2 regions of the Flavobacterium procerum genome follow, and region 2 is predicted to be linked to the other one. Evidence: riboswitches for the same ligand, from Rfam matches in the RefSeq annotation. Region 2 holds a riboswitch; the other holds the start of a gene.
The links. A riboswitch is a leader RNA that binds a small molecule or an ion and turns the genes downstream of it on or off. The one in region 2 is predicted to bind S-adenosylmethionine.
Positions count from the first base shown of each region.

Region 1 (11,146 bases), on a different contig from region 2:
GCGTAGGAACCGCCTGTGATAAAAAGTTTATTAGTATCTGCCCAGCCCAATGCTGTAGTTTTGTCTAAAGCCGTAAGAACATCGCTTGAAGGTCCTGGCCCCCAATCTTTAATATTGGATCGTAAAAACTTTTCGCCATAACCCGAAGAACCTCTCGGATTACTATATAAAACGCCATAACCTTGGGCCGCAAAAAACTGGTATTCTAGCCACATACTGGCATCGCCAGGACCAAACATTGATGCCGGACCACCATGAATTTCAGTTAATAAAGGATATTTTTTACCTTCTTCAAAACGAGTTGGTTTTGTAACCCAATATTCGATTTCAAGACCTTTTTCGTTGGTAAAGGTGCATTTTTCAGGAAAACTTAGTGCTTTGTTTTTCAACCAATTGGTATTGAATTCGGAAACCAATCTCGGTTCTTTTAGTTTTAAATCTGAAATATAAAGTTCTGACGGATTCTGAACCTCAACTTTCGCGAAAGCAAGAACACCATTATTGATATCATAATCTGTAATTCCTTGGTCGAAAGAAGTTAGTGTTTCTACTTTTAAAGTATTTAGCGGAACTGTACAAAGCACATAACCGCCATTGCTCGAAGAGGTAAAATAAAGCTGCTTATCATCTTTAGAAAAACGAACATTATTGTTATTTCGATCGTATTCAATCACTTTGCTTTTGCCAGAAGGATTTTCTAAATTGAAAACTTTCAGCACGGGAATCGATAAATTATTGCTGATGCTTTCCTGATATGCTAACTGTTTTCCCAAAGGCGAAACGGCCAACAGCTGGAATACCGTATTTTCTGCTCCCAACAACTCCGCTATATTAGTTCCGTCTGTGTTTATCGTGTAAATTCGGTTTTCTATAACCCTGTCTGGATGCCTTTTTTCATTGAGGCTTGCGTTGAAAGCTATTTTGGTATTGCTTATAAATGACGGATTTGAATGAGAATAAAATCCTTTTGTGACTGCTTTTTCTTTTGATCCTGGTTTGGCATCGATAATAAAAATATGTGTAAAACGTAATTCGCTGCTTACAGCGGTTTCGGTTTGAAAATGCAATTTGTCTACGACTTTTGCTTTTTTATCTTTTTCGTTGTTTTCCAAATAAGCTCTGATTGCCTCGATAGTTCCGTTTGGATCGGCTTTGGTTTTGTTTGGATTCAGGTTTTCGTTTGCCGAAAATCCTGGTTTTTCAAAACTCCAAATTGGTAATTCTTTCTTCGGATTTAAAACCGAATCCTTGATTAATTCATTGATTTGAATGGATGCCGTAAACAAAATCTGTTTTCCGTCTGGGCTCCATTTTGGATTTCCAGCGCCGTATTTCGATTCTGTAAGTTGAACGGCCTCTCCTCCTTCATCCACTTTAAACAAAAAAAGCTGCGATTTTCCTTTTACATTTCGGGTAAAAGCAATTTGTTTTCCATCTGGACTAAAAACAGGAGAACTTGATGTTTCTTTACCAAAAGTGAGTTGTCTTGGTGTATTGTTTTTGGCGGTTTTGGTAATCCAAAGCTGTGTATCGTAATCATAATCTAGAGCATTTTCTGGATTTTTGATGATGCTTTTTACTGTAAAAACGGCATTTTGTCCGTCTTTACTCAACTCAACATCTGTCACTGTTCTGATTTTTAAAAGATCAGTAACCTGAATCAGTTCTTTTTTTTGCTGACTGAAACAACAGACAGAAGCAATTAGCGCTAGAATGATATAAATTTTTACTTTTTTCATTTCTTTTAATTTTTAACATTTTCCAAAATCAGTTTCATGAATTCTTCTCCCGAAACTTCTCCTTTCTTTTTAATAAAATCTTTCGGCGTATGGTCTCCAATTTCAAACACCAAAGCTTCTGTTTTGTAGGTTTCAAACAAATAACTGAACAATGTGAATGTTGGCGGTTTAAAATACAAAGGTTTTACATGTGGCGTATAATTCGGAATTCCGTCTTTTACTTTATTCAGCCAATTGGGCACAAAACCGGGAATATTTCCTTTTAGATTAGGATCGACTGTGTAATAAATATCATCATGTGTAGAGTGAAAATCAATCGCAAACCAAAGTTTGTTCGAATCTTTGATTTCATTTTTCAGAAAATCACGAACCGCTCTGGTTTCCGGCTGATTGAATTCATTGTAATCGCGATTCAAATCGATTCCGCCCGAATTATGTCTCCAAAAACCGCCATCAACACCATCGGGATTCAGAAGAGGAATGACGTACACTTCAAATTTCTTTCTGAACTTTTTTGCCAATGGTGTATCGGCTGTTAAACTTTCTACAAAAGCCTCAAGAGCATAATGTCCTGTAACTTCTGGCGGATGATTGCGTCCTGAAATCAGGATTTTATTTTTAGATGAAGGATTTCCGATACTGAAAACTGGAATTTTTCTTCCTTCTGCCGTTACACCAATCGAAGCTTCGGCAGTGTTGTTTTTATTTTTTAAGGATGAAATCCATTCGTTTATTTCTTTCGAAGTTTTAAGTTCCTGCGCGGCAATCCAAGTCGTGTCTCTGCTGACTTTTACTTTCAAAACATAATTGGAATCTTTTTCCTTTTTCACGAAAGTGCCATTTTCAGAAGCTATCCATTGTTTTCCGTTGGTACTGATTTTCGCATTGTAACGATGTCTTACGTTTGGCGGATAATCAAACCGAATCTGAATTTCCTTCTCTGTTTTTGACCAAACTTTAAAAGCATACCATGGACTTCCGTTTATTGGCGCATTTTCTGGGGTAATCAAAACGCTGAAAGTATTGTCGTCTAGTTTTACAACTCCGTTAAGGCGCGCTCCTGCGAAATCATTTCCGAAGTAAACCTCATCTCCTGTTTTATCAAAAACGCCTTTCCATTGTTTCTCCACAGGACGCGTTACTGTCGAAACTGCCGTAATAGGGTCTTGTCCTTTAAAACCACTTTTGACTTGGGCGTTTGCTATAATCAACGACAACATTGCTGCTGAAAAAAATAATCTGGTTTTCATTTTATTCTCTTTAATTTTTATAAATGTTGTTTTGTCATCGATCTACGGAAAATGACAAAAAGCGCAAATTATTTATCCAAAAGCGATTTAAGCGTTGTCTGTAAATCTTCTCCACGAAGATTTCTTGCTACAATTACTCCTTTCGAATCCACTAAATAATTTCCTGGAATAGCTCTAACTCCGTATAATTTAGCAATGGTGCTGTTCCAATAGGTTAATTCCGAAACTTGCAACCAATCTAAATGGTCTTCTTGAATTCCTTTTATCCAGTTTTCTTTCTTTTTATCTAAAGAAATTCCGATAATATTGAAGCCTTTATCGTGAAATTCTTTGTAAGCCGCTACAATATTTGGGTTTTCTTTTCGGCATGGTGCGCACCAAGAAGCCCAAAAATCGACTAAAGTGTATCCTTTTAAGTTTTCAGAAAAACGAACTGGTTTCCCTTCTGGATTATTGGCAGTAAAATCAGGGGCTTTTTTACCAACAGCCAATCCGTTTAAAACGGTTACCAGTTCTTTTAGTTCTTTCACGTAAGTGGAGTTTTGCTGGCTTTTATCCAACAAAGCAATATTTTGCGTGATCTGATCTGGAGTCAATCTGTACGACCAATTTCTGTACAAAACATATGCAGAAACTATTGAATTTGGATGTTCTGTAATGAATTTGCTGATTTCTACATCTTTTGTTTTTCTATAAACATCAAACAAATCTTGAGCAGCAGAACCTTCAACTACTGAAATGCTGTAATACTTTTGCGGACTCAATTTAACTGTAATGGGTCCTTTTTCTAAAAAAATATAAAGCGGATTATTAGCTGTGTTTACACTCAAACCATACAATTCAGGCGTTTTTACTTTGGTTTTAAAGCTAAAACTTCCGTCTTTTACTTTTACCGAGTCAATAGTCGTGAACATTTTATTGTGAAATTTCTGCAGATAGACATATTGTGCTACGGTATCTACAACAGTTCCTTTTAACTGTAAATTACTTTCTTGCGCCTGAGATTCTGTTATCCCAAAAAACAAAACTAAACCTAATAGTATCTTTTTCATCTTAATTGTTTTTAGTAAAACTTTGCCAAAGTGACTGCTTTGACAAAGTTTCGTGGTTAATTATTATTGGTTTTTAGTATAATTTATTTGCTGATAATTCTGTGTTTGCTGGCGGAAAAACATAATTAGCATCCGAAGGCGAAACCGCCTGAGTTTGCAATTTGTTGTCGCCTTTTGCCGGAAGTGTCTGCAGATTACGAAGTAAATCTGGCCCACGGAAACCTTCTCCAAGCAATTCGATTCTGCGCTCTTTCCAGATTGCCTCGATTAATTGGCTCTGATTTGAAGTTACTGAAGATGCAAACGTGTACGAAGCATCAGATCGCTGATGAACTGCAGTTAAAAGATTGGCGGCTAAAGTTAGATTTCCTGTTTTGGCAGCTGCCTCAGCATAATTCAATAAAACTTCTGAATAGCGAATTACAGGGATATAATCTAAAAATGGCGATGGTTTTGCAAATTTTTTAAAATATTGTTTTCCCGAAACGGTTCTTGTCAAATTACGTCTGTTATCTGTTGTTCTCCATTGCGCATCGCCCAAAATTCCCGTTGGATTTAGGTAATATTCTAAATTGGTATTGTAAATATAAGCAATAGACGATTGTCCGGTGTACGAATCCAAAGAACTCATCGGAATGCTGAAAATAGATTCAACTGTAGCATAGTTTGAAGAAAAAATCAACGTAATATCCGATTGCAATGCATGCTTAACCTCGCTAGCCGTAGTAGAAAATGGAGCTTGCGTCTGCGGAGCCAATTTTGCCGCTTCTTCAATTACTTTTGGCCAGTTATTCAACGTTAAGTAAACTCTTGTTTTTAAAGCAATTGCAGTACTTACGTGTGCTCTTGTGGTATTGAGGTCAGCCGTTGTATAACTCTGAGGCAATGTTGCTTCAGCTTCGTTTAGATCTTTCAAAATTTGCGTATAAATTTCTGCTACAGAACTTCTTGCCAAATCATTATTGGCTGTTCCGGTTTCTGCTTTTAAGCGTAACGGAAGTCCTTTAGAAGCTCCTGCATCTTTATTGTAAGGCTGTCCGAAATTAATGACCAAAGTATAATAAGCTAATGCTCTGATCAGCTTTGCCTCGCCAATATATTGTTTTGCTTTTTCTTCTGTAATTACGCCCTGATTTACTGCTAAACCTTCAATCAAGATATTTGCGTTATTAATTGCCGAATATGCCTGTGCCCAAAGATTGTTGATATCATTTGATCCTGAACTATAAGAGTTGTTCCAGCTTTCGTAACCTGTAAAATTATTTGCTGTGATGTTGATGAAATCTTCTCCACGCTGATCTTGATACAATAAAATTCGGCCTCCGTAAACGCTGGCACCTTTAAATGCTTTATAAATTCCGTTTACCAAGCCTTCGATTCTTGCCGGAGTTTTAAAAATATCCTTGTCAGAAACTGTTGTTTCTGGAGCGATATTCAGATCTTCATTGTTTTCGCAGGAAGTCAGTAAAATTCCAGACAGCAATAAAGTTAAAACCGATGTTTTGTATGATTTGAAATATGTTTTCATGATATAATTTTATTTATTAAAAACCAACATTAAGTCCAAAACTGAATGTTCTTCCTTGTCCGACAGAGTTTTTCTCTACTCCCATAGAAGTGGTTGAATCTCCGTTTGATGAAGTCTCTGGATCTGTTCCCGAATACGAAGTAATCAAGAAAAGATTGGTTGCCTGAGCATAAATTCTAACCGATGATAATTGCGCTTTTTCTAAAATATTCTTCGGAAGAGAAAAACCAATTGTCAATTGTTGCAATCTCAAGAAATCGGCTTTTTCGGCATTATCAGAAATTGCAAATCCGCTTGAACCGTTCGAAATAACATCATTGTAAACCAATCTCGGAATGTTAGTCTGTTGTCCTGGAGTTGTCCAGCGGTTTAAGACTTCTGTCGAATTATTGTAAAAACGCTGATCTAGTAAAGTTCCTCTGGTATTGTTCATTACTTTGTTTCCGCCCGAATAAGTAAATCCAACCGTAAAATCAAAAGCTTTGTATTGAATATTATTGGTCACGCCTCCGTACCATTTTGGCAGAGCATTACCCAAAACCTGATAATCTGCCACTGTAATAGCTGCGGCTGTAGACCCGTCTAAATACGTCCAGTTGCTTTGTCCAGACGGAACTGCGGCACTGTATTGCACTTTTTCTCCATTTTTATTAATGAAAATTCGACGTCCGTTTTCTGGATTTACACCCGCTGATACGGCTCCATAAAGACTTCCCGCAGAATAGCCCACTCTTGTGATATTATTGGCTTCTGTAGTAACTTGCGTATATCCTATAATATCTGTGTTTCCTTCTGCAAGAGCCGTAACTTTATTCGTTACATGCGTATAGTTGAAAGAAGCTTTCCATTGAAAATCTTCCTTATTGATAATAGAAGCATTCAAACCTAATTCGACACCTCGATTATACATCGAACCGACGTTGGAAAGAATTGAATTGCCCGGAATTCCTTTTGAAGGAGATTGTGGACTGCTTAAAATCAAACCGTTTACGTCATTGTTGAAATAATCTGCCGTAAATTGCAATCTGTCTTTAAAGAAACCTGCTTCAAGTCCAATATTCGTTTGGTCGCTCGTTTCCCATCCTAAATCTTCATTTCCTGCCTGCGATAGCGCCCAAGTTGCTGCTGTTCCGTAAATAGAAGAACTGTACAAATTTTGTGAAGCATAGGCTGATGATAGATTTCCGTTTCCTACTCTACCCCAACTTCCTTTTAATTTAAGTGAATTCAGATAGTTTGCGATACCGCTGTTCTTAAAGAACGATTCTTCGCTCACAGACCATCCCGCAGAAATACCGCCGAAGTTTCCGTATTTGCTGTTTACGCCTAAAGCAGAATTCCCATCTTTTCTAAAGTTTCCTGTAATGAAGTATTTTCCGCCATAATCATATGATAATCTGAAGAAAGAAGAAAGGAAAAGTCTTTCTGACAAACCATTTCCAGAGGAACGAATTGTTCCCCATGTTCCTTGGTAATTTTCAAAGAAAGGATCAGAGACATTGGTTTGATTTGCTCCCCAAGAAGAGTTTTCATATTTCTGAACATCATAACCTGCCAAAGCCGCTACATGATGGTTTGCTCCAAAACGTCTGTCAAAAGACAAACTGTTGGTGAAATTGTAGTTGTTTCTGGTCGCCGCAATATTGGTAGCCGAACCTCCTGTTGCAAAGGCAGATGATCCTAAGTTTGGACTTAAATACGTAATATTTTCAGATTTTAATCTGTCAATTCCATAATTAGAATCAAATTTGAAACCTTCAAAAAAGGTAATTGTTGCATGAACATTTCCAACAAAATGATCATTTGTACTGGTATATTTACTGTTTTCGAACAACGCACCCGGATGCCATAAAGTATTGGTGAATAAATTATTTCCTGGACTTGCAGTTCCTGTTGAGCTCAAGTTATATGTGCCATCAGCGTTATATGGTGATACGTTTGGAGGCAATGCAAAAGCCAGACGCGCCGCGCCAATAAGCAATAAACCGCTGCTGCTTAATGAACCTGTATTTTGTGCTTGATTGAAAGTATTGTTATAAGAAAGGTTTCCTCCCAATTTCAACCATTTGTTTACATCATGGTCAATATTGAATCTTGCGCCTTTTCTTTCGAAATTATTGTCTTTTGTAATTCCTTCCTGTCTAGAATAATTGGTAGAGAAATAATATCTTGTATGTTCTGTTCCTCCCGAAATACCTAAATTATGGTTTTGAGAAACCGCATCGCGATAAACCTGATCTTTCCATTTTGTATTTACACGTGAACCGTCTGCATTATAAGACGGAAAGAAAAGTGCCGATGCTACAGAAGCATTATTTTCATTTCCTGTTAGTATTTTACTGTTTAAAACCGCTTCGTTTTTTATGGTTTCATATTGTTCAGCATCTAAAAGATCAGGAAGTCTGGTTGCTCTTGTAATTCCAACCCAAGTATCATACGTAACTTTTGCTTTTCCTTGTTTTCCTTTTTTAGTGGTAATCAAAAGAACGCCACCTGCAGCTCGTGAACCGTAGATTGAAGTTGAAGCAGCGTCTTTTAGAATATCAATAGATTCAATATCAGCAGGGTTGATATCCGCAAGCGGATTATTCGCAACCGAATTTGTTGTCGAAATATCTCCAGTATTGACCGGAATTCCGTCAACAACCACAAGAGGATAAGAACTCAAGGAAATAGAATTCACGCCACGAATCCTAATAACTGGAGGATCGTTTAAAACTCCACTCGGAGTCGATACATTTACACCAGAAGCTTTTCCGATAAGTGTTTGCTCAAAACTCTGAACCGGAATATCTTTAATTGTTTTCGAAGTAATTCTAGCTGCAGAACCTGTAAATTCTTTTTTACTCTGAGTTCCGTAACCTACTACTACAACTTCTTTAAGTGCCGTATTTTCTGAAGTTAGACGAATATTTTCGAAAGAAGAATTAACTCCTTTTTCTAATGTTTTATAGCCAATATAAGTCAAAGTCAAAGCTTTATCATTTTGAGAAACAACGATAGAAAATCGGCCGTCAGCATCACTTATAGAAGATTTATTACTGTTTGATGCGCTAATTGTTACTCCTGGCAAAGGTTCTCCGTTTTCAGAATCCCTAACAGTTCCGCTGATCGTTCGTTCCTGTGCTAAAAGTCTGCCGGGAAGAAGGCTCAGCAGTAAAATTAAGCTTAATAAGTTTTTTTTCATTTTGGTTTTAGTTTAATAATTGGACAAAAGAATTCCACGGCCTTTGGTTAATAGGCCTTAACAAATTCTATTTAAAAAGGAAATAAAGAAGAGAAAACTAGTATCTGCGCATTCGGAAAATGACGCGGTTATCTTCTTCGAAAATAAAATTCAAACGTGGAGAAAGGGCATGTAAAAAAAGTAATTCGGTTTTCATCTTAAAAAAATAATAGTTTTTAATAATGATGACCTTATTCAGATTTTGAGGAAATCTTTCTTATCTGTCCCGCAAATCGGGAAGGATTTAGCACCTTATTCGGTAACAGGTTGCTAAGACATCAATGGGCCTATTCCCTCAGTCTTTCTGGATAAGTATCACTACAGAAATTTTCTGTGATGCAAATATATATTAATTCTACCAAATTAGTCAAGTTTAAAATTACTTTTTTTTAATTATTTAAAGGATTCATGAAAATATTCAGCATTAAAGCAATCAAAATAACAACCAAAACATTAATAATCAATAATTTAATTATGAATTATTTTGAAAAAGATATAAATCGCCAAACAGTTCTTTTTTCTTACTTATTCAAAAATTTCATCTCAAAATAACAACAAACCAATTTAAAATTTGAAAACTTGCTTACATTTTTAATAACCCAAAAAAGAAAATTTGAAAAATTTTCGGTTCCTCTCCCAACCTCTTCAATTCTTAAATCATCTATATCAAAAAGGAAACTCTTAAAAAAGATTTTACATTTACGCAACCAAACTAATCACAACATGATTCGTCGTCCTGCATTTATACTTATTTTTTTACTGGCTGGTTTTATTTCTGTTGCGCAGCAATCCGATTTGGTTCGTGTTTATCTGAAAGATGCCTGTGACGAACTAAATGTTCCCGACGCCCTTGTGACATTAGAATCGTATAAAAAAAAGCCAATTATTGCAAAATACAATAAGAAGAAGCAATATTATTATTTCAAAGAAGTGCCTGAGGATTACAATACCATTTTTGCTTCTCATAAAAATTTCGAAATTGAGGGATTCAAAAGAATAGACAGTTTTCCGCAACGCATCAATCTTATGCTAAATTGCAAAGGAAATATCAGGCTGCAAACAGAAAGACAACAAAAATCCTGGGTCAATGATGGTCCTTATTCCAAAGAAATAGTCAAAACCGACACCATTTTTTCTGGTATTGTTGTGGTTCACGACAATTATAAAGTCAAAATATCGGTTAAAAACTCTTATGATTTGTCTTTTAATGAAGTAAAGAAAAAAATCGACTCTCTTGTTGCGCCATATGGTTTAGAATATATAGACGATCTTTTTCCTAATCTGTTTTATACTCATTTTCCGAGTATGGGTAATAAATATCCCGAAAGATCCTATTTGATTGACGACCTTGACCGAAATAGACCTTTAAGTGATTTATTAATGACAGAGAATTCAATTTATTGGAATATCAGCCGATCTGCATATCTTCAAAAAGGCGATCCGTTCAGTTTTTGGGAAAGCTATTATTATGAAATTTTGTACCGCAAAAAAGACAAAACTCCTTTTGATGGCGATTGTGATTTGCTTCTCAACGAAATTTCAGAACACAACACCAATTTGGATCTTCAACTAGTAACACATTACAAGTTTAGGATTGAAGAGAATTATCCGTTAAAAATAAACTGCAAAAATTTAGCGAAATACGATAAACAGCTTATGAATTATCAATTTTTGGATAAATTTGGAAATGATCCGACACGATTAATGTTTATGGACCGATATTTTGATTTTGAAGACACTTTTCTTGGTAAATACGAATTGGACATGATAATTGATGGAGAGGTACAATACACTCCTCCTCCTTCAGAAACAAAATCAAATTTCAGATACAAATTAGAATTAGCAAAACCATCAAAAATATAACGCATGTTACTTAAAGCTATTCGGGAATATCGCAGCAAGAAAACAAAAAGCAAAAGTAAGGTACCTATTATACTTTTTCTTTATTTTGCTTCTATCTTCATTTTGTGCTTACGACATTTTTATAACTACAGATTTGTTTGTTCCAAATCAAGCTGAATTAGTCAATTCTAAAGGATTAATAAAAACGGTAATGACCGAAATAGCAAAAACTGAAAAAGAAAAAGATACTGTTTTTGTTATTAAATGGGCTGTTTTTGGAATATGCGGTAACGACGAAAGGTTTTCTAGAACAGCTTACCAAAAGAAATTAGATCAGATTGAGGAAAATAAAATGAATCCGGTGATTCTAGATTTACAAAAATCGGTTGAAGATCTTTACCACATAAACAACAAAGTTGTAATTACCGGAACAACAGGACGCGGTGAATTTTCTAACGCTTATTTTGACAGTAATTTAGAAAAATATAGTTTTGATCACAATCTTGAAA
Region 1 covers NZ_JBHLYW010000022.1:536,282-547,427, forward strand. The annotation lists gene ACFFLS_RS21705 (S9 family peptidase) at 1-1,739, opposite strand, end outside; gene ACFFLS_RS21710 (M14 family metallopeptidase) at 1,745-2,989, opposite strand; gene ACFFLS_RS21715 (redoxin domain-containing protein) at 3,058-4,041, opposite strand; gene ACFFLS_RS21720 (RagB/SusD family nutrient uptake outer membrane protein) at 4,115-5,569, opposite strand; gene ACFFLS_RS21725 (SusC/RagA family TonB-linked outer membrane protein) at 5,586-8,756, opposite strand; SAM riboswitch class I at 9,010-9,110, opposite strand; gene ACFFLS_RS21730 (hypothetical protein) at 9,519-10,658, shown strand; gene ACFFLS_RS21735 (hypothetical protein) at 10,744-11,146, shown strand, end outside.
Region 1: another riboswitch for S-adenosylmethionine. It lies ahead of ACFFLS_RS21725 (SusC/RagA family TonB-linked outer membrane protein); the one in region 2 lies ahead of ACFFLS_RS15390 (alpha/beta fold hydrolase).

Region 2 (11,146 bases):
AATGCTTTTCAGATTATTCAAGGATTGGAAACACTTCCAATTAGAATCAAGAAGCATAGCGAAAATGCTTTGGCTTTGGCTGAATGGCTAGAGAAACAAGATGAGGTTGTTTGGGTAAATTATCCAGGACTGAAATCAAATAAATATTACGATTTAGCTAAAGAATATCTGCCAGAAGGACAAAGTGGAATTATCACTTTTGGATTAAAAGGAGGTTTTGATGCCGCTAAAAAAGTGGTAGACGAGACGAAATTATTCTCTTTGCTCGCCAATATTGGTGATACTAAATCACTGATTATTCATCCAGCCAGCACCACGCATCAGCAATTGACAGATGAGGAACAAATCGAAACAGGAGTTTCAAAAGATTTGATTCGCCTTTCTGTCGGAATTGAAGATCTCGAAGATTTGATTGCTGATCTTGAAGCTGTATTTGTAAGCGTAACGCAATCGCAGTACAGCATAAATAAAAACTAGGTTTTTTTGTTTTTTGTTTGAAAGATTGCCTTTAGCGAGTGGTTTTGCTAAAGGTAATTTTTTATGAAAGACACCATTATAAATTAAACCATATAAGTAATGTAAGTTCATTTAAATATTTTTTGCGTTACAAAGCCAGACGCACTGCGGTGCGTCTCTACAGTACATTTTTTCAAAAATGAACTTACATTATTTATATGGTTGAAAAAAATTAAAAATTATGTCAAAGCTTAAAATAAATATCATTCTTTTCGGAATTGGAAATATCGGAAGTACTTTGATTAATCAGATTATTGAAAGTCAGGAGTTTTTTCTTCAGAGTAAAAACGTCGACTTTCATTTTCCAATAATAACCAATTCGACGGTTGCTTTTTTTGAAAAAGAAGGAGTGGGATATTCTTGGGAAACCAATTTTCTGCAATTGGCCGTGCCGTTTAAAGTGGAGGATATTATAGAATTTGCCAAAGAAAACGAGTTCGAAAATCTGATTGCCGTCGATGCTACTGCCAGCAATGAGTTGGTTCGCCATTACAATACTTTGATTGAAAACGGATTTAATATTGTGGCAGTCAACAAAAATGCAAATACGCTTCCGATTGATTTGTACAAAGAAATTCGTGAAAATCTTAAAAAACACGACAAAGAGTTTTTGTATGAAACATCGGTAGACACCGGAATTCCGATTTTACAGACTTTAAGGGATTTGTATTACGCTGGCGAGAAAATCACAAAAATCAGAGGCGTTTTTTCAGATAATCTGAGTTATGTTTTTAATAGGTTTTCTGAAGAAGATGTTTCGTTTTCTTCTGTATTGAAAGATGCAAGCTTGCTCGGTTTAATGCGCTCCACTTTTAAGGAAGATTTATCAGGAAACGACACAGCGCGAAAACTTTTGATTCTGGCGAGAGAAATAGGAAAAGATTTTGAACTTTCTGATGTCGAAATTCTTCCTTTTATAACAGAAAATCATTTGGAGAAAAATGGAGTACTGAATAAAGATGCACTCGATAAGTCTTTTAAAATCGCCAAGATTACACAAGCAGAAAATCATGTGCTTCGCTATATAGGAGAATTTGATGCCGAAAAGAATTCTCTTACAGCCAAGCTGGTTTCTGAATCGGTAGATTCTGCAATAGGAAAACTAAACGGAGGTGATACGGTTTTTGAAATTTATACGCAATCATATGCCGATATTCCGATTGTGATTCGAAGTGCGTCTCCATGTAAACAGGCAATTTCGAGAGGAATCATAACAGATATTTTGAAAATTGCCGAAAAAATAAAGAATAAAGAAGCCGTGTGGCTTTAAAAGTGTAAATGTTTTTAAGATTGTTCTTTGACAGAGTGATACTGGATTGCTTATGAAACGCTGGTTTTTGTAGGTTTTTTACTCTTAGTTGCCATTTTTTGAATTTTGTAAGATGTTTTTTAACGATAAAAAGCACTTTTTAACGATTTTTGTAATTAAATTCCTGAATTTCATTTGTATAATAAAAAAAATATTTGCATATTTGTTATACCCAAAAACTACTAGAAATCAAATGAACTTGAAAGTCAACAAAATGTTTTATGCCATTTCGGTTATTACCGAGGTAGGGGTGTCTATTGCTTAAAAGAATTGTAAGAAACAAATTTTATATGCAAAGCCTCCCAAAATAATTTTGAGAGGCTTTTTAAATTATTAGAAATGCAGAATTTTTTAAAAATAACAAAGTATAAATCACAGATGAACAAATCCGTACAGGTGAACAAGATGTTTGCTGTCGCATTTATTTGCGCACCCGTCTGATGATACTAAAAGTATAAATGAGTTTAAAAACTTAAACCCTTTTGGTATCTGAAATTCCAAAAGGGTTTTTTTATTCCCGAAACGGATTTAACAAAAACATAAAATAGAAATAAAGATTATAAAACAACTACTAAAACTTAAATATCATGAGCACATTGAACTACTTAGCAAAAAAGATTTCTAATTTGAAAAACAAAAGGACAAAAAGAAACAATCCGCCGCCTACAGAAGAATTGGCGCACCCAAGATTTGGCATGAATGGAACAGCTGAAAATGCGACCAAAAAAACACCGAATTCTTTATTGTTTTTGATGTATTCAAAAGAAAATGAAACGCTTTTTATTTAAAATAGAAAGTGACATAAATTAGGGTAAAACCTGCTTAATTTTACTGGGCAAATTGTTCGGTAATTTTTTGCATACAACAGTTTCTCGTTGAATTATATTTAAGAAATCGATCAATCAGTTTCGATAAAATTTGCTTGTTTGAGAAATTAGTAGTTAATTTGCACCGTTAAGTTCAAAAACGTATTGAAAATGTTATAAAGAAAGGAGGAGGGATTAGACCCGATGAATCCTTAGCAACCCTTCGTTAATTCGAAGAAGGTGCTGCATTCTACCACGCCCAACGTGGAAAGATAACAACAAGAATTTTTCTAGTTTTACTCTAGACTTTCTTTCTAATATTTCCACATACAAATCAAAAAAAATAGATTTGAAAATTGGAAAATAGACCAAGTCCCATTATAATTCAAGATTTCATCACAGAAAGTGGTGCAGTTTTTCATTCCCTGCCTTTAAATTTTACGCTTGCCGGACAGCCTCTGCACAGCGCACCTATTGTTTTGGTTAATCACGCATTAACTGGAAATGCAGAAGTGACTGGCGAAAATGGCTGGTGGAGCGATTTAATTGGCGAAGGAAAAACGATTGATACTGCTGTTTATACGATTCTGGCTTTTGATGTTCCTGGAAACGGAAACACTTCTTTTATTGTAGAAAATCATCTTGATTTTACGGCTAGAGATGTGGCAAGGATTTTTATTGAAGGATTGAAAATCTTGAATATAGAAAGACTTTTTGCCATTATTGGCGGATCTGTCGGTGGTGGCATTGCTTGGGAAACTTTAGCTTTAGCGCCAAATATCACAGAACATTTAATTCCGATTGCGAGCGACTGGAAATCGACAGACTGGCTTATTGCAAACTGTTTTCTTCAGGAGCAGATTCTTAACAACTCTTCTAAACCTATTGAAGATGCTAGAATTCATGCAATGTTGTGTTACCGTTCTCCTGAATCATTCAAAGAAAAATTTCAGCGCACCATAAATCAGGATCTTTTGATTTTTAATATCGAAAGCTGGTTGGCGCATCATGGAAAAAAACTGCAGCAAAGATATCAGCTTTCGTCTTATAAGCTCATGAATCAGCTTCTTAAAACAATTGATATTACTAGAAATACGCAGAATTTCGAAAATCTATTATCTAAATCCAAAGCTTCAATTCATATTATCGGAATCAATTCAGATTTGTTTTTTACAGCAAAAGAAAACAAAGAAACCTACGTGGAATTGAAGAAGTTTAAAGACAATGTTTTTTACAGCGAAATTGATTCGGTTCACGGACATGACGCTTTTTTAATCGAGTACAAACAATTAGACTATTTACTTGCCGGCATTTTTAAGGCAGAAACCATAAAAAAATAAAATGAAAGTATTAAAATTTGGAGGTAAATCATTATCAAACGGAGAAGGGCTTAACAAAGTTGTCTCAATCATTACAGATAAAGTAAATCAAGGCGAACAGATTGCCGTTGTGGTTTCTGCACGCGGAAATGCTACAGACGAATTGGAGTTCATCTTGAGTATTGCTGCAAAAAACGGTAGTTACAAAGAATTGCTTGAAAACTTTAAAAAATACCAGATTTCAGATTATCCGCAGGTAGATTTGTCGGAAGAGTTCAATGTATTGGATAAGCTTTTTGAAGGTGTAAGTCTTATCGGAGATTACAGCAACAAAATCAAAGATCAGATTTTGTCTAAAGGAGAATTGCTTTCGGCTAAATTATTGACTGCTATTTTGGTTGAAAAAGGAATTCCAGCCAATTTTGTGGATACTAGGCATTTGCTAAAAACCGACTCGAAGTTTGGTGATGCACAGCCTTTGGAACAGCTTTCTAAGAAAAACGTAATTAATTATTTTAAAGAACATAACGGGAAAACCGTAAATATTGTAACAGGTTTCATTGGTTCAAACAACAACAACGACACCACAACTTTAGGGAGAAACGGAAGTAACTACACCGCTTCTCTAATTGCAAATTATTTAAATGCGGAAGAGTTACAGAACTTCACGCATGTTGACGGAATTTACACTGCAAATCCTGATTTGGTTGCAGATGCGAAGAAAATCGAATTTTTATCTTTTAACGAAGCAAACGAATTGGCGAATTTTGGGGCAACAATCCTTCATGCCAAAACGATTATTCCGTTATTAGAAAAAAATATTCCGCTTCGAATTTTAAACACTTTCAACCACGAAAACAGAGGAACTTTAATTACTTCAGATTCAACAAAAGAAGGAATCAAAACGCTTTCTGTTTTAGAAAATGTTTCGCTTGTAAATCTAGAAGGACGCGGATTACTTGGGAAAGCCGGAGTTGATGCCCGTATTTTTAAGGTTATGGGAGACAATAATATTTCGGTAAGTATTATTTCGCAAGGCTCTTCAGAAAGAGGAATCGGTTTGGTTGTGGCTACAGAAAAAGCAACAACGGCAATGGTTGAATTAGAAAAAGAATTCGAAAATGATTTTTATTCTAAAGATGTAAACCAGATTACAGTTACCGATAATGTTTCGGTAATTTCGATTATTGGCCAAGATTTGAGCACTTTCCACAAGCCTTATACTGCTTTGATTAAAAATAAAATTGTCCCGATTTTATTCAACAATACCGTTACAGGAAAAAACGTGAGTTTGGTAGTTAAAAAATCAGAACTAAATAGAGCTTTAAGCGTAATTCACGGAGAAATTTTCGGAGTTTCTAAAAAGATTAATATTGCAGTTTTCGGTCACGGATTAGTTGGTGGTACTTTAATCAATCAGATTTTGGAATCTGAAGCAGCAATCGAAAAACGTAAAGGAGTAAAACTGAATGTCTTTGCGATTGCAAATTCTAAAAAAGTGCTTTTAAATAAAAATGGAGTAACTGCTGACTGGAAAAATGAAATTCAGAAAGAAGGAAGAGAATATACTATTAATGATGTTATCGCCTACGCGAATGAGCATCATTTAGAAAACTTGATTGCGATTGATAATACGGCAAGTGCATCGTTTGTAGAAAATTATATTTCGCTTATAGAAAGCAGCTTCGATTTGATTTCTTCTAATAAAGTAGCCAATACATTGAGCTATGGTTTTTACAAAGAAATCAGAAAAGCTTTGGAAGAAAACCAAAAGAATTATTTGTACGAAACCAACGTTGGTGCTGGATTGCCGTTAATCGACACAATTAAACTATTGCATCTTTCAGGAGAAAACATCACTAAAATCAAAGGAGTTTTCTCTGGAACATTGAGTTATTTGTTTAATAATTTCTCTGCAAAAGACGCGCCTTTCAGCGAAATCTTGCAAGAAGCTATTGACAACGGATATACAGAACCAGACCCGCGTGAAGATTTATGCGGAAATGATGTTGGAAGAAAATTATTGATTTTGGCTAGAGAATTAGATTTGCAAAATGAGTTTGAAGAAATCTCAATTCAGAATTTAATTCCGGAACACTTGCGTGAAGGAAATGTTGCAGATTTCTTATCGAAACTAAAAGAATTTGATCCAATTTATGAGAAAATAAAAGCAGAACAAAAGCCAAACCATGTTTTAAGATATATTGGTGAATTGTCTGGAGATTTGCAGAACGACAAAGGAAATTTGGAAGTAAAATTAGTTTCGGTTCCATCAGATACAGCTTTAGGAGGCTTAAAAGGTTCTGATTCGTTCTTCGAAATTTACACAGAATCGTACGGAGATAGACCAATCGTTATTCAAGGAGCTGGTGCTGGTTCTGCGGTAACGGCAAGAGGAGTTTTTGGAGATATTTTGAGATTGTCCGATAAAGAGTAAAAACGATTTGTTGATAAATAGGAAGAAAGAAAAATCTTAACTTTACATTTTTAATAATTAAATATAAAGTATGAAAAAGATCTTCATTTTGTTATTGTTTTCAAATATTTTGACTGCTCAAATTTCTAATGTTGTTAGAAATAAAGACAGTTATACACAGGAAGTTTTTCCTTATAAAGGAATTCGAGCAATTCAAATAGATGAAGTCAGTTCGGTTGGGAATGAGGACAATGTGTTTATCTTTTCAAAAATCGAAAAGAATGCTATTCCTGACAAAATGTATTTTCAAAGATTTACAAAAGTCAATGGCAAATGGATTGTAAAATCTATTATGGAAGTAAATCATAACGGAATCATTTCTGCTTGGGGTAGCAGAAAAGCATTTTGGGATTGCAATAAAGACAAAAGCATTGACGGTCTTTTTATTTACGGACTTTATGACAAAGATTTTAAGCAACAATCTGTTCATTTGATTTTTTCGCAAAAAGATCAATTTTATACTATAGAAGCAAGTGTTTCAGACGATTTTAAAACGGATAAGTTCTCTGATAATTTTAAAACATTAGATGGAGAATCGAAAAAACAGGTTTTAGAATATTGGAATAAATTAGACAAAAAAGACAAATAACTTAGGAATAAATACCATGAAAGTAACTTTAAACAGAGTAAACGACGCATTTCATTTCAAAGTAAAAAATGAGCGCGGCCATATAGTTGACGTTGACAGCAGAGCCGAATTTGGCGGAAGCGATTTAGGTGCAAGTCCAATGGAATTGGTGTTAATGGGTGTTGCAGGATGCAGTGCTATTGATATGATTTCAATCTTAAAGAAACAGCGTCAGGAAATCACTTCTTTTAACGCTGAGGTTGAAGGAACACGAGTTCAGATTGAAGAAGCAAAACCTTTTAAAGAAATCGATGTGATTTTCTATTTAGAAGGAGAAATCAATCCGGAAAAAGCAAAAAAAGCAGCGCAACTTTCTTTTGAGAAATACTGTTCAGTTGCCAAAACAGTTGAGCCAACAGCAACCATTAGCTACAAAGTTGTCCTGAATAACGAAGCTTTGTAAAATTAGAAAATGAGTTAATTAGAGAACTGTTCAATTAGGAAATTAGATAATTAGAAAATGAACAATTCTTTACTGTTTGAGTTTTGATTTTAACACATAGTAGCAACTTGAAACGTTAAACCTGAAACTTGAAACAAAAAAAACAAAAACAAAACAACACAATGAATACAGAAGAATTTGGTTTTGAAACACAAGCCATCAGAACACAATTAGAAAGATCACAATATTTAGAGCACTCCGTTCCATTATACTTATCATCAAGCTTTGTTTTTGAGGATGCAGAGGACATGAGAGCTTCTTTTACAGAAGAAAAAGAAAGAAATATTTACAGCCGTTTCAGCAATCCGAACACTACAGAATTTGTAGATAAGATTTGTAAAATGGAAGGTGCCGAGTCTGGTTATGCTTTTGCTACCGGAATGGCCGCGGTGTATTCTACTTTCGCAGCATTATTAAATTCTGGAGATCATATTGTTTCTGCGAGCAGTGTTTTTGGTTCGACTCACGCTTTGTTTATGACCTATTTTCCAAAATGGAATATCGAAACTTCGTATTTCGAAATCAATAAACCGGAAACAATCGAGAGTTTCATTAAGCCAAACACTAAAATATTATACGCTGAATCTCCGACAAATCCTGGTGTAGATGTAATCGATTTAGAATTGTTAGGGAATATTGCTAAAAAACACAACTTGATTTTGATAATCGACAACTGCTTTGCAACACCCTATTTACAACAGCCAATTAAATTTGGAGCACATTTAGTGATTCATTCTGCTACTAAATTAATAGACGGACAAGGGCGTGTTTTAGGCGGAGTAACAGTTGGAGATGCAGAATTAATCAGACAGATTTATTTGTTTTCTAGAAATACGGGGCCAGCGTTAGCGCCATTTAATGCTTGGGTTCTTTCAAAAAGCTTAGAAACATTGGCAGTTCGTGTAGACAGACATTGCGAAAATGCTTTAAAAGTAGCTGAGTTTTTAGAAAGCCATCCTAATGTAAACAGCGTAAAATATCCGTTCTTGAAATCGCATCCGCAATATGAAATCGCTAAAAAGCAAATGAAAGCAGGTGGAAATATTATCGCATTCGAAATTAAAGGCGGTATCGAGGCAGGAAGAAAATTCCTGAATGCAATCAAGCTTTGTTCGCTTTCTGCAAATATTGGAGATACGAGAACGATAGTTACGCATCCGGCATCTACAACACACAGCAAATTGTCTGAAGAAGATCAATTGGCAGTAGGAATCACACAAGGTTTGGTCCGTGTTTCAGTAGGTTTAGAAACTGTAGAAGATGTTATTGCTGATTTGAAGCAAGCACTTAGTTAGTTTTAGATTTTCAATCACTTAGTGTAGGAAACGATTTTTAACTGTAGATTTATTACTGTTAAAAATCGTTTTTTTTGTTTTGTTGTTCGTATATATAAAAAGTATATTTTTGTCAAAAAAAGAACCAAAATAAATTATTTTTAACCTTTAAAATTATAAATAAAACATGAATAAATCTACTTATATTCTGGATCAGAAACTGCTGGTGTCAGGAGCAGTTCGATTTCTAAACTACCTATTAGATAATATTTTTATCCTTATACTGGTGTTCATTTTTGGCTTTGTTATGGCAATCGTAGCGAGTCTTTTTGATATGAATGGATTATTAATTTGGCTTGATACGATTGGCGATTTAGAAGGCAGGGTAATTTTTATATTACTTGCAGTTGTTTATTACACGGTTACAGAAGGTCTTATGGGACAGTCTTTTGGTAAGCTTATTACAGGTACAATTGTCGTTGATGAAAATGGAGAAAGGCCATCTTTTGGAACAATTTTTAAAAGAAGTCTTTGCAGGATAATTCCTTTTGATGCGCTTACTTTTTTATCAAGCTCAAGCAGAGGTTGGCATGATTCGATTTCAGGAACTTATGTAGTTAACAAAAAAGCTTTGGCGGAAGAAGTTAAAATATTTAAAGAATTTAATTTAATTGGACAAAATGAAGTAATTTGATAGGATTAGTAGAATTTAACTTTTAATTCTGTCATTTCTCATTTAAAAAGTCTATTTTTGTTCTCTAATAATTTGTGTTAGTTTGATTAAGGAATAATCCGAAATCTATCCCGATAGTTGAGGGAACGGCAATCTAAAATGTAAAAATGCTTTCAAAGAAAACGAAATACGGAATAAAAGCTTTAACCTATCTGGCCAGACGAGAAAATAATGAACCTGTACAAATTGCTGAAATCGCTAAAAGTGAACATATTTCAATCAAATTTCTGGAAAGTATTTTGCTGTTGCTTCGAAATTCCGGTTTTCTTGGAGCCAAAAAGGGAAAAGGAGGCGGTTATTATCTAATTAAAGACCCGAAAGATATCAGTATGGCAAAAGTCTACAGAATTCTTGAAGGACCGATCGCATTATTGCCATGTGCAAGTCATAATTTCTACGAAAGATGCGATGATTGCGATGATGAAACAACTTGCGCGGCAAGACGCTTAATGACCGAAGTTCGCGATAATACACTTAAGATATTAGAAAGCAATTCTTTAGCAGATATCGCTTTTTAAAAAAAATAAACCACATAAGTAATATAAGTTCATTTTTCAAGCTTTGCGCAAAGTCTAAAATGAACTTATATGGTTTAAAAAAATGTCTTAAAATATCAATTTATATCCTACCATAAAAAGCATTATGGCAATTGCATTTCTAAGAAATTGATCTGGAACTTTACCACTCAATAAGCTCCCGATGAAGATTCCTGGAAGTGATCCTAATAATAATTGTCCCAATAAAATTAAATCCAGATTTCCCATAGAAGCGTGTCCAACTCCCGCAACAAGTGTTAACGGAACGGCGTGCGCAATTTCGGTTCCAACCAAACGAGGTGTCGGTAAAAGCGGATAAAGGAAAAATAAAGTTACGGTTCCAAGTGCTCCAGCTCCGATAGAGGTCAATGTTACGGTAGCTCCTAACAAAACACCAATTCCGATAGTCAGCATATTTTGAGTGGTGCTTTCGCTATGAAACTTGTCACCAGCGTGTTTCTGAGAAAAATTTAAAAGTTTCTTTTTAAAGATAATTGCGACAGACGTAAACAATAAAGCCCATCCTAAACTAACTTTTATTACACGATTTATAGTTTCAATATCTGTTTTGATGCTGTTTAAAATCCATAAAGTTATAAGGGCTGCCGGAACGCTTCCTAAAGTTAGCCAGCCTGTAATTTTCCAATTGATATTTCCTTTTTTGTTGTGTACAAATATGCCTCCAGCTTTTGTAAATGCTGCATAAAGCAAATCGGTCCCAACAGCTTTTGTTGGAGGAATACCAAACCATAATAAAATAGGAGTCATAAGCGAACCGCCGCCTACACCAGTTAAACCAACAATAAATCCGACAACTAAACCTGCGATTACTAGTCCTATTTGAAAATCCATATGATAAAATTTTTGCCAAAAATAGGAAGTAATTTATAATAATCCTATCGATTTGGTAGACTATTTGTTAAATATTTTGAATAAGCTCTTTAAGGTAATGTTTATCAGTAGATTACTTATTAATATGTTTTTTGATATTAAGCTATTTTTAATGCTAAAATGTAAGTTTTGTATTAATTGTTTGGGTTTCAGTAGTTTTTTAGACTAAAAAAATCCATAAATCGCTTTGTAATTTATAAATAAGTATTATTTTTG
Region 2 covers NZ_JBHLYW010000010.1:230,291-241,436, reverse strand. The annotation lists gene ACFFLS_RS15405 (O-acetylhomoserine aminocarboxypropyltransferase/cysteine synthase family protein) at 1-477, shown strand, start outside; gene ACFFLS_RS15400 (homoserine dehydrogenase family protein) at 698-1,786, shown strand; gene ACFFLS_RS15395 (hypothetical protein) at 2,413-2,613, shown strand; SAM riboswitch class I at 2,803-2,910, shown strand; gene ACFFLS_RS15390 (alpha/beta fold hydrolase) at 2,988-3,971, shown strand; gene thrA (bifunctional aspartate kinase/homoserine dehydrogenase I) at 3,973-6,387, shown strand; gene ACFFLS_RS15380 (hypothetical protein) at 6,458-7,015, shown strand; gene ACFFLS_RS15375 (OsmC family protein) at 7,032-7,457, shown strand; gene ACFFLS_RS15370 (trans-sulfuration enzyme family protein) at 7,619-8,791, shown strand; gene ACFFLS_RS15365 (RDD family protein) at 8,958-9,464, shown strand; gene ACFFLS_RS15360 (RrF2 family transcriptional regulator) at 9,611-10,021, shown strand; gene ACFFLS_RS15355 (sulfite exporter TauE/SafE family protein) at 10,109-10,891, opposite strand.